One region of the Photobacterium sp. 53610 genome, then DNA from elsewhere that is predicted to be linked to it. Evidence: predicted binding sites of a transcription regulator. Region 1 holds the regulator's gene; each other region holds the start of a gene.

The links. Region 1 encodes PurR, which represses purine synthesis genes. Its sites were predicted from a motif close to TNANGNAAACGTTTNCNTNA; they were not measured.
Region 2: the regulator PurR is predicted to act here: its motif matches at 1,130-1,149, upstream of SPK40_RS13650 (NCS2 family permease).
Region 3: the regulator PurR is predicted to act here: its motif matches at 1,440-1,459, upstream of SPK40_RS10685 (NupC/NupG family nucleoside CNT transporter).

What each region holds. Positions count from the first base shown of each region.
Region 1 is NZ_JAXOFS010000001.1:1,041,651-1,044,906, forward strand. Features, by position in the region: gene SPK40_RS04705 (heme ABC transporter ATP-binding protein) at 1-560, shown strand, start outside; gene purR (HTH-type transcriptional repressor PurR) at 906-1,916, shown strand; cyclic di-GMP riboswitch class I at 2,125-2,228, shown strand; gene SPK40_RS04715 (TfoX/Sxy family DNA transformation protein) at 2,360-2,971, shown strand; gene SPK40_RS04720 (hypothetical protein) at 3,161-3,256, shown strand, end outside.
Region 2 is NZ_JAXOFS010000004.1:311,813-315,068, reverse strand. Features, by position in the region: gene SPK40_RS13655 (methyl-accepting chemotaxis protein) at 1-161, opposite strand, end outside; gene SPK40_RS13650 (NCS2 family permease) at 1,212-2,501, shown strand; gene gpt (xanthine phosphoribosyltransferase) at 2,554-3,015, shown strand; gene frsA (esterase FrsA) at 3,164-3,256, shown strand, end outside.
Region 3 is NZ_JAXOFS010000003.1:169,481-172,736, forward strand. Features, by position in the region: gene SPK40_RS10675 (TetR/AcrR family transcriptional regulator) at 1-147, opposite strand, end outside; gene SPK40_RS10680 (MBL fold metallo-hydrolase) at 327-1,355, shown strand; gene SPK40_RS10685 (NupC/NupG family nucleoside CNT transporter) at 1,721-2,929, shown strand; gene SPK40_RS10690 (MarC family protein) at 3,066-3,256, shown strand, end outside.

The DNA.
Region 1 (3,256 bases):
CATCCCTGCTGGCCAAACACTTGGGTGTACTTCCTCAGCACAGCAGCCTGTCTTTTGGTTTTACTGCGCAGGAGGTCGTTGAACTTGGCTGTATGCCACTTGGCCTGAAGCGCACAGATTGTCTCCGAATTACCCGGGAATGCATGACGGCTGTTGGGATCAGTCACCTGAGCCAGCGTCAGTACCCCACTCTTTCCGGCGGCGAGAAACAACGTGTTCATTTTGCCCGTGTACTGGCTCAGCTCAGCAATGCGGAAGACCAGTGCATTTTAATGCTGGATGAACCGACCTCAGCTTTAGACCTTGCCCATCAGCACAGTTGCCTGAAACTGGCAAAAGATATGGCCCGTAAAGGAGCCGCCGTCATCCTGGTCATTCATGACCTCAATCTTGCAGCTGAATACGCAGACAGACTGGTATTGCTGAATAAGGGGAAGATACAAGCAGACGGTGATGCCTGGCATACCCTGACCACTGAGAATATCAGTTCCGTTTATGGTTCCCCGGTGATCATCGAATCTCACCCCCGCGGGCACTTTCCGATCGTCCTTTCAGCCTGAACCTCCTGCAAGGGCATCGCTGAGCCGTTGCCCTTGCACAGTACTTACAATGTAAAGACTGAAACAACTTTCAAGTTGCCAGTATTCTTGAGCTGCATCAAGATTCCCCCCACATTTCAAGAGAAACGTTGCACTGTGCGTGAGTCCTTGTAGAATGTGAGCGCAAGCGATTAACCGATGAAATAAATAGCAATAGAAAGTCAGACTTCATATCGGTGTAAGGTATTGTTACCACTCGGCCTGAGCCACTCATTTCCCGCCGCTATCCTCGCAGAGAAGCGGCGTTTTAGCGTCTGGCAAATATGAAAAGACCCTGATCAGGGCCTGAAGACTAGAAGAACAATTATGGCAACCATTAAAGATGTTGCACGTATGGCAGGTGTATCTACTACCACAGTCTCACACGTGATCAACAAAACCCGCTTCGTAGCGGAAGCAACACAGAAAAAAGTGTTGGCGGCAGTTGAAGAATTGAACTACGCGCCAAGCGCCGTCGCGCGCAGCCTGAAATGTAATACAACCAGCACCATCGGCATGCTGGTGACAAAATCGACCAACCCATTCTTTGCCGAGTTGGTGCATGGCGTTGAAGAGTACTGCTATAAATCCGGTTATACGCTGATTTTATGCAACACCGAAGGTAATCTGGCCAAACAGAAGGATTACCTGCGCATGCTTTCTGAAAAGCGTGTGGATGGTCTGCTGGTGATGTGTTCTGATCTGGATGATCAACTGCTGGAACAGTTAGAGCGGCAGCCTGATCTGCCCATGGTTATCATGGACTGGGGTCCTGCACGCCCAAAAACAGATAATATTCAGGATAATGCAGAACTTGGCGGTTATCTTGCCACTCGTCATTTTATTGACAATGGACACAGTAAAATTGGTTGTCTTTCCGGCCAGAAAGATAAATCTACCTGTCGTGAGCGGCTGAAAGGTTTCCATAAAGCCATGAGCGAAGCTGGTCTGACGGTCAATGAAAACTGGATCATTGAAGGTGATTTCGAATGTGAATCTGCCGTAGATGCAGCCAATGCTTTTATTGCCATGAAAGAGCGTCCAACTGCTATTTTCTGCTTCAATGACATTATGGCAATGGCCTTAATCAGTACATTTGAACAAGCAGGGATCAATGTACCAAATGATATTTCAATTATTGGTTATGACAATATTGATCTGGCCCCGTACTTTTCACCACCTCTGACAACAATCCACCAGCCAAAACGCCGTTTAGGCAAGACTGCTGTGGAAATCCTGATGGAACGTGTGAAAGATAAAAACCATGAATTTCAGACTTTTGAGATCAATCCTGAGCTCGTGGTTCGCCGTTCCGTCAAAAAAATAACACATCCATAAAAAACGATATTAACCTACATATATTGATAAACAGCCGATATAAACACCCATATCGGCTATGTTTATATGGAATATTACTACGCTACAGAGGAATTGATGGGATAATCAGTTAGTTTCTGTAAAATTTATACGATTTTTATTGCGAAGAGTATCACAATTTTTTGTGCGATCGATATCAAATTTGTCTTATTGATATATGATTAAACAGTCACGAACAAGGCAAACCATCTGAAAGGATGGGACGCAAAGCTTCCGGCCTAAAAGCAATGACTTAGTGATAAAGTTATTACTCATGGTAGCGGGGTTGCCGATGGATGAAGTGAAGTTTATGGGACACTTTTGTCATTCTTATGACAAAAGACTCATAATCTTATGCACAATTGAATCCTCGCTCCGTTGTTTGGTGACTTCTTTTGTTGAAATTCCTAACCGAGAAAAGAAGCATGGACAAACCACTACTGAAAGATTCAATTCGTTTATTTGAGAAATTTGGCCAGATTAAATCTCGCTCAATGTTTGGCGGTTTTGGCATTTTCGCAGGTGAAACGATGTTTGCTCTGGTTGTTAGCGACAAGCTGCATCTGCGCGCTAACGCGAAAAATGAAGAAACCTTTAAACAAGCTGGCCTCAAACCGTACGTTTATCAAAAACGCGGTTTTCCTGTCGTCACAAAACACTATGCCATTCCGGAAAACTGGTGGGAAACCCCAGAAGTCATTCTGGAGCACGCTGAAGTTTCTCTCAATGCAGCTCAGGCTGACAAAGAGAAAAAAATGCAGGCTAGCCCTAACCGCATTAAAGATCTGCCAAATCTTCGCCTTGCCAATGAGCGTATGCTCAAGAAAGCAGGCATCAACTCTGTAGATCAGCTGTTTGAAGTTGGTGCTATCGGTGCTTTTCAGGCGCTGCAGGAATCTCATCACGAGTCATTGAGTCTGGATTTGCTTTGGGCGTTAGAAGGCGCAGTCAGTGGAAAACACTGGTCTGTGATTACCCCACAACGTCGAAATGAGCTCCTGTCCAAACTAGAAGTCAATTCTGGCGCTCATCACTAAGTATTCAGATTATTTTGCCAGTGCAGCGATTTGCACTGGCTTTAAATAATCTGCTTTAGCCCTGGCACCCTGTCAGGGCTGTGTAAAAAACAGACAAACCTCACAAACATTAATAACAATTCCATCAGTTAACTTTTCTTCAGCTTCGCCGCCTTTAGAATGTATGTTTTGCATCAGAAAGGAGGTCATATGCGCTCATCTACGCCGTTTCCGGGCCAGACTGACACAATTTTCAAAGATAAATTCCACAAATGGCCAAAACTGATGCGCTACCTGGTCTTTATC
Region 2 (3,256 bases), on a different contig from region 1:
ACCAGATTCCGCGTCTTATCTCGCTTTTGATCCAAGAGTGAATCCTGGTAACCAGATACAAATGTCATCAGCGGGAAGAGTGTGAGGAGCGTGATGATAAAGCCAAGCAGGTAGAGTCGGCTGCTGATCGATAAAGAACGTAGGTGGTGAAGTATTGTCATAGCGCTGCCTTCCTTGTTTGCACTCATGGCAAATGAGCATGAGTCATGTTGTATTCTTATTTGGCGACTATATATGCAACTTTAGTCTCATTTCTTAATTTTTATGCGTTTGCTAACACTTGTGTTGTAAGAAAAATACTTTCACAAGGGTGAGTTTTGTGGTGTTGATCCAGGAAAAGTGTGATCTAGTTAAAATTAATATTGTAATTAAATTACCTTTTGGTTATCCTGTGACCAAGTTGCAAGAACGATAGTCAGCACAGGGAAAAGGTATGTGCGCGGACTCCAGGGAACCGAGATCAATCAGCTCTGCTTTGTTTGCAACCTCAAAGCAGCATAAGTAATTGAGGAAGTCGTTGTCATGAAAGTATATGAATCCACAGCTAAATTTTGGAACAAGAAAGGCATTTTCGGTGGTTCTTTCAACTATCCAAGTGCGTTTGGTTACTAAGTAAATTCAAGCCAGCTTTGTTTCTGTCTGGCTATCTGCCTGATTGACTCGCAGCGCTGAGGCGGTGCGAGGTTGATATTCACCCCCTAACTTTCAAGACTGTATACAGCGGTTTGGTAGCAATTTTGATTGTTGCTCTCGCCAGTGAGATTAGTTTTGGCGCCACCCAGGATCGGGTGGCGTTTTTTTATTTCTGTTTTTTTATTCATGAAGTTTCATTCATTCTTTCTCATTGAGAGATTGGATAAAAAAGCATGTATACGATTACATTCTGATGAGCCAGCCAAAGCAGGCACTCTTTTTTCTGATTTAAGCGTTTGCCTTGAAAGCAAAAAATAAATTCGGTTAAAAGACATACACCTTGGTATCTATTTAAAATTATGATTTTTAATTGTTTTTAATTTTCAGTAATTTTTGCCGAAGAAAATTTACGCATTATTTGCGGTCAGGCGTGTATTCTTGATGAGTCTGGTAATTTATTAGTGATAAGCCTATAATCGCCCCCCAAAAATGGCTGTGACGCAAACGTTTCCCTTTTTGAGGTATAAAATTTTAGCGTTCAGTCTGAACAGATACTTTTCTCCAAGGACCAGAGAACAATGCTTGAGAAACTGTTTAAGTTAGAAGAAAACGGTACGAATGTTCGTACTGAAGTGCTGGCAGGGGTAACGACCTTTTTGACCATGGCCTACATCATCTTTGTCAACCCATCAATGCTGGCCGCGACGGGGATGGATAAAGGCGCGGTTTTTGTTGCAACATGTCTGGCTGCGATGATCGGCTGTTTCATGATGGGGCTTGTCGCCAACTACCCGGTTGCTCAGGCACCTGGCATGGGTCTGAATGCCTTCTTTACATATTCAGTTGTCCTTGGTATGGGCCACACCTGGCAGGTTGCCCTGGCTGCTGTGTTTTTCTCCGGTTTATGTTTCATCTTGCTCAGCTTGCTGAAAGTTCGGGAGTGGCTGATCCATGCGATACCGCTGTCACTGAGAACAGGCATCACTGCTGGTATCGGTTTATTCCTGGCCTTTATTGCGCTGCAAAGCGCTGGCATTGTGGTTGATAACCCGGCGACCCTGGTGCACGTTGGTGATTTGACCAGCTTCCCGGCGGTAATGGCTGCGCTGGGCTTCATGTTGACCATCGGTCTGGTTCACCGGGGAATGAAAGCGGCTGTGCTGGTGGCGATCCTGATCGTGACCGGTTTGGGCATTGCGTTTGGTGATGTTCATTACAACGGCATTGTGTCTGCGCCACCGAGTATTGCGCCAACATTTATGCAACTGGATATCAGTGGTGCCATGGATGTCGGGCTGATCTCAATCGTGTTTGCTTTCCTGTTTGTTGACCTGTTTGATACGGCTGGGACTCTGGTCGGAGCCACCACGAAAGCAGGAATGGTTGATAAAGATGGCAAAATGCCGCGTCTGGGCCGTGCTTTGCTGGCCGACAGTACGGCGACATCTGTGGGTGCTCTGCTGGGCACATCCAATACGACCTCTTATGTTGAGAGTGTGGCCGGTGTCGCTGCGGGTGGCCGGACAGGTCTGACGGCGGTTACAGTGGGTATCATGTTCCTGCTGGCTCTGTTTTTTGCCCCATTGGCAGGGATGGTTCCGGCTTATGCGACCGCTGGTGCGTTGTTTTATGTGGCCATTTTAATGGTCTCCGGCCTGGCGGGAATCGACTGGCGTGACTTAACAGAAGCTGCACCTGTAGTTGTGGTCTGCCTGCTCATGCCGTTAACATACTCCATTGCGGAAGGTATTGCGCTGGGCTTTATCACTTATGCAGCGGTGAAACTGCTGAGTGGTAAAGGCCGGGATGTGAATGTCAGTGTTTGGGTCATTGCCGCACTGTTCACAGCTAAAATCGTCTTTTTATAATTTGTTTTATTGACCAGCGGTATTGATTCGCTGATTTAGAGGTTCATCGGATATGACTAAAAAGTTCGTCATCACCTGGGATAACATGCAAAGCTACACGCGCCAACTGGCGGAAAAACTGCTGCCGGCGGATCAGTGGCAGGGGATTATCGCAGTGAGCCGTGGTGGCCTGGTGCCGGCTGCAATTCTTGCTCGCGAACTGGGTATTCGTTATGTCGATACCGTTTGTATTTCCAGCTACGACCATGACCACCAGCGTGACATGAAAGTACTGAAGAAAGCCGACGGTGATGGTGAAGGATTCATTATTGTGGACGATCTGGTTGATACAGGCGGCACCGCGGAAATGATTCGTGCTATGTATCCGAAAGCAAAATTTGTGACGGTCTGCGCCAAGCCAGCCGGTAAACATCTGGTTGATGATTATGTGGTTGATATTGAGCAGGATACCTGGATTGAACAACCATGGGATATGGCTGTCACTTTTGTTGAGCCGATTTCCAAGCGCTCATGATCCAGCCCGGTTGAAAATAAATTTGAAAAGGAGCCTTCAGGCTCCTTTTTTGTGTGCCGTGTTTGGGGTAATTATCCCGAAAACATATACAATGAAGCCAGATTGAAAGTAAAACGGGTTTTGAACCTTCCACACGCAGGAGTCAATAGTGTCTGAGCCTTCCAAGGTGAACCTGTCTGAAAAACTGTTCGCACCACGTCAAACGACCAAAGAAACCTCCAGTCTGGTCAGGCTGGCCCAT
Region 3 (3,256 bases), on a different contig from region 1:
GGTCTCGAAGTGGTTGTAGACGGTGCGTTTTGAAACACCAGCTTCAGCGGCAACCTGATCCATGCTGGTCTGTTCCACCCCATACTGGTGAAACAGCTTTTCCGCGGCATTCAGAATCGCCAGCTTTTTCTTTTCTGATAACTTCATGTCAGCCCTCGCACATCTTTCCGGCATTGTAACCAAGATCAAAAAAACTTGCACCGACTAGTTTACTTTTAGAGGTTGCGATATAAACTACACCGTATAGTTTACTTTGGTGTATGCAGATGCGTGGTCTGATATGGACGCTCGCTGGTGTGGCAGTTTTAGGAGCAGGTGTGCTGATGATGAATCACAATTTATCCGCTGAGATGACAGAAGTGGCAGAAACATCCGAGCATTTTTACGACGGTGTTTTTCATAACGCCCGGCAAAAGCAGCAGCCTGGTCTGAAAAAGACGCTCGGGATTCTGGGGCGCTATCTGACGGAAAAACGCGTCGATATTGCGCCTTCCGGTGTACTGCCAGTCATGCCGCTGAGCCGTGAACAGCTTGACGCGCTGAGTGAGGATGAAGTCCATGTGGTTAAGCTTGGTCACTCTTCAGTGCTGCTGAAAGTGCAGGGAAAATACTGGCTGCTGGATCCGGTTTTTTCTGAGCGCGCTTCTCCGTTCAGTTTTCTGGGACCCAAGCGATTTCATCCGGCCCCGATCAGCATAGACGCATTGCCGCCTATCGAGCGGGTACTGATCTCACACAATCATTATGACCATCTGGATAAAGCAGCGGTGAAGCAGCTGGCCGCGAAAACGACGGAGTTTCTGGTACCACTGGGTGTTGATGGTTCCCTGTTGCAATGGGGGGTGGCAGAAGAAAAGATCCGCACCTTTGACTGGTGGCAGGAGCATCAGAGTGGCGATACGCTGATAGCGTTCACGCCGACCCAGCATTTTTCCGGACGTAGTCTCACCGATGGCAATCAGACGCTCTGGGGATCCTGGGTGATCCACACGCCGGATACCCGCCTTTATTTCAGCGGTGACTCGGGTTATTTCGATGGTTTTCAGGCGATTGGAAAAAAATACGGCCCGTTTGATCTCACCATGATAGAAACCGGTGCGTACGATAAAGACTGGGCCAGCGTGCATATGACGCCGGAAGAGTCGGCTCAGGCTCATCTGGATGTGCAGGGTAAAGTCATGATGCCGGTTCATAACGGAACCTTCGATCTGGCGTTTCATGCCTGGTATGAGCCGCTGGAGCGGGTATCTGAAGCTGCCCGGATTCGGGGGATTGCGCTGTCTACACCCGTATTCGGCCAGCCGGTGACGGCGAAGCAGATCCCGGAGACGTCGGCCTGGTGGCGGGAAAGGTAACCGGCAGGCTGATTTTCGACTTTTTACGGACCCCGGCACTGGCCGGGGTTCTGTATTTCAGGGACTGGAAAATTTGTACTTCAGAGAAGCAAACGTTTTCTTCATCCATTCAGAGAATCAGCGCTGGAAATACGAGCCACATCACATTATGATGCGCCCCCGGCTTGCGTGTTGAATCTGATACAGATTCGGCAATGCAGTTGCCAGCTATCAACAGCTATCTGTCTGCCAAAGGATGTCGGACCGGGCTTTGATGTGCTTCCTGGTGACTGAGGGCAGCAACGCATGACGGATATTCTCGCCTTCGGCAGCTTTGCGTGCGCCAAGTCACCGGCCATCGGACTTCGACATTGCAAGGTAGGTTTATGCAGTTCCTCTATAGTGCGGCAGGTATCGTCGCTATCATTTTGTGCGCTTATGCACTCTCCACCAATCGTCAGGCTATTCGCTGGCGCACCGTTCTGGGCGCATTTGGCCTGCAGCTGGGGCTGGCCGCTCTGGTGCTTTATGTTCCCTGGGGACAATATCTGCTGGGCAAAATGAGCAACGGCGTTGCATCGGTGATCGGTTTTGCTGATCAGGGGATCAGCTTTGTTTTTGGTCCGCTGGCCGAGAACGGGTTCGTGTTTGCTGTCAAAGTTTTACCTTTAATCATTTTTATCAGCGCACTGATCTCCCTGTTGTATTACCTGGGCATTATGAGTCTGGTGATTAAAGTGATTGGTGGCGGGCTGGAACGCCTGCTGGGGACGACTCGCGCGGAATCCCTGGTCGCGACCAGTAATATCTTTTTGTCTCAGGGCGAATCGCCGCTGGTGGTGCGTCCGTTTCTGGCATCTATGACCCGCTCTGAACTCTTTGCGGTCATGGTGGGTGGCATGGCCTCAGTTGCAGGCAGCGTGCTGGGTGGTTATGCCGCGATGGGCGTCGACCTGAAATACCTGATCGCAGCAAGCTTTATGGCGGCACCGGGTGGCCTGCTGATGGCGAAAATCATGGTGCCGGAAACCCAGCAGCCGGTTGATCAGAGCAATATTGATCTGTCCGACAGCGGGCAAAGTAACGCGATTGATGCACTCGCTTCCGGTGCGATGAACGGGATGAAAGTTGCGGTCGCCGTCGGCACCATGCTGATCGCCTTCGTGAGCGTGATTGCCATGCTCAACACTGGCCTGGAATGGCTGGGCGGTCTGTTTCATATCGACGGGCTGACCCTGCAAAGTATTTTTGGCTACCTGTTTGCGCCGCTGGCTTTTGTGGCCGGTGTACCGGGTGATGAAGTGATGGCTGTCGGCAGTCTGCTGGGACAGAAAATCGCCATGAATGAATTTGTTGCGTTTCTGGATTATGCCAGCATCAAAGAGTCACTGTCGGCGCACAGTCAGATCATTGTAACTTTTGCGCTGTGTGGTTTTGCCAACATCGGCTCGATTGCGATTCAGCTGGGGTCCATTGGTGCCATGGTGCCGGAACGCCGTAAGGATGTCGCGACACTGGGTGTACGGGCTGTGGTGGCTGCCACCTTTGCCAACCTGATGAGTGCTGCGCTTGCGGGTCTGTTTATTTCTCTCTGATTTTCAATTCTGGCGGACCTCGTTCTGAGGCTCCGCCTGTCTCTGCGCTATCTTCTTCTATTGACTCCGGTTTATCCCCAAATCATCTTTCCTCCGACTAGACTGAATCACATCCATGTTTTTTCAGGACAGCAACATGATTGATTTGGTGACTCTGGGGGTGACGGTCTTTATGGGCTTTTTTGCCATCATGAACCCGATTGCGAACACGGCGGTTTTTACCGGGCTGACGGCACATCAGTCTGCGCAGGAAAAACGGCAAACCGCAATCAAAGCCCTGACGGCGGCATTTTTCATTGTGGCGGCCTTCAGTTTGCTTGGGAAAGG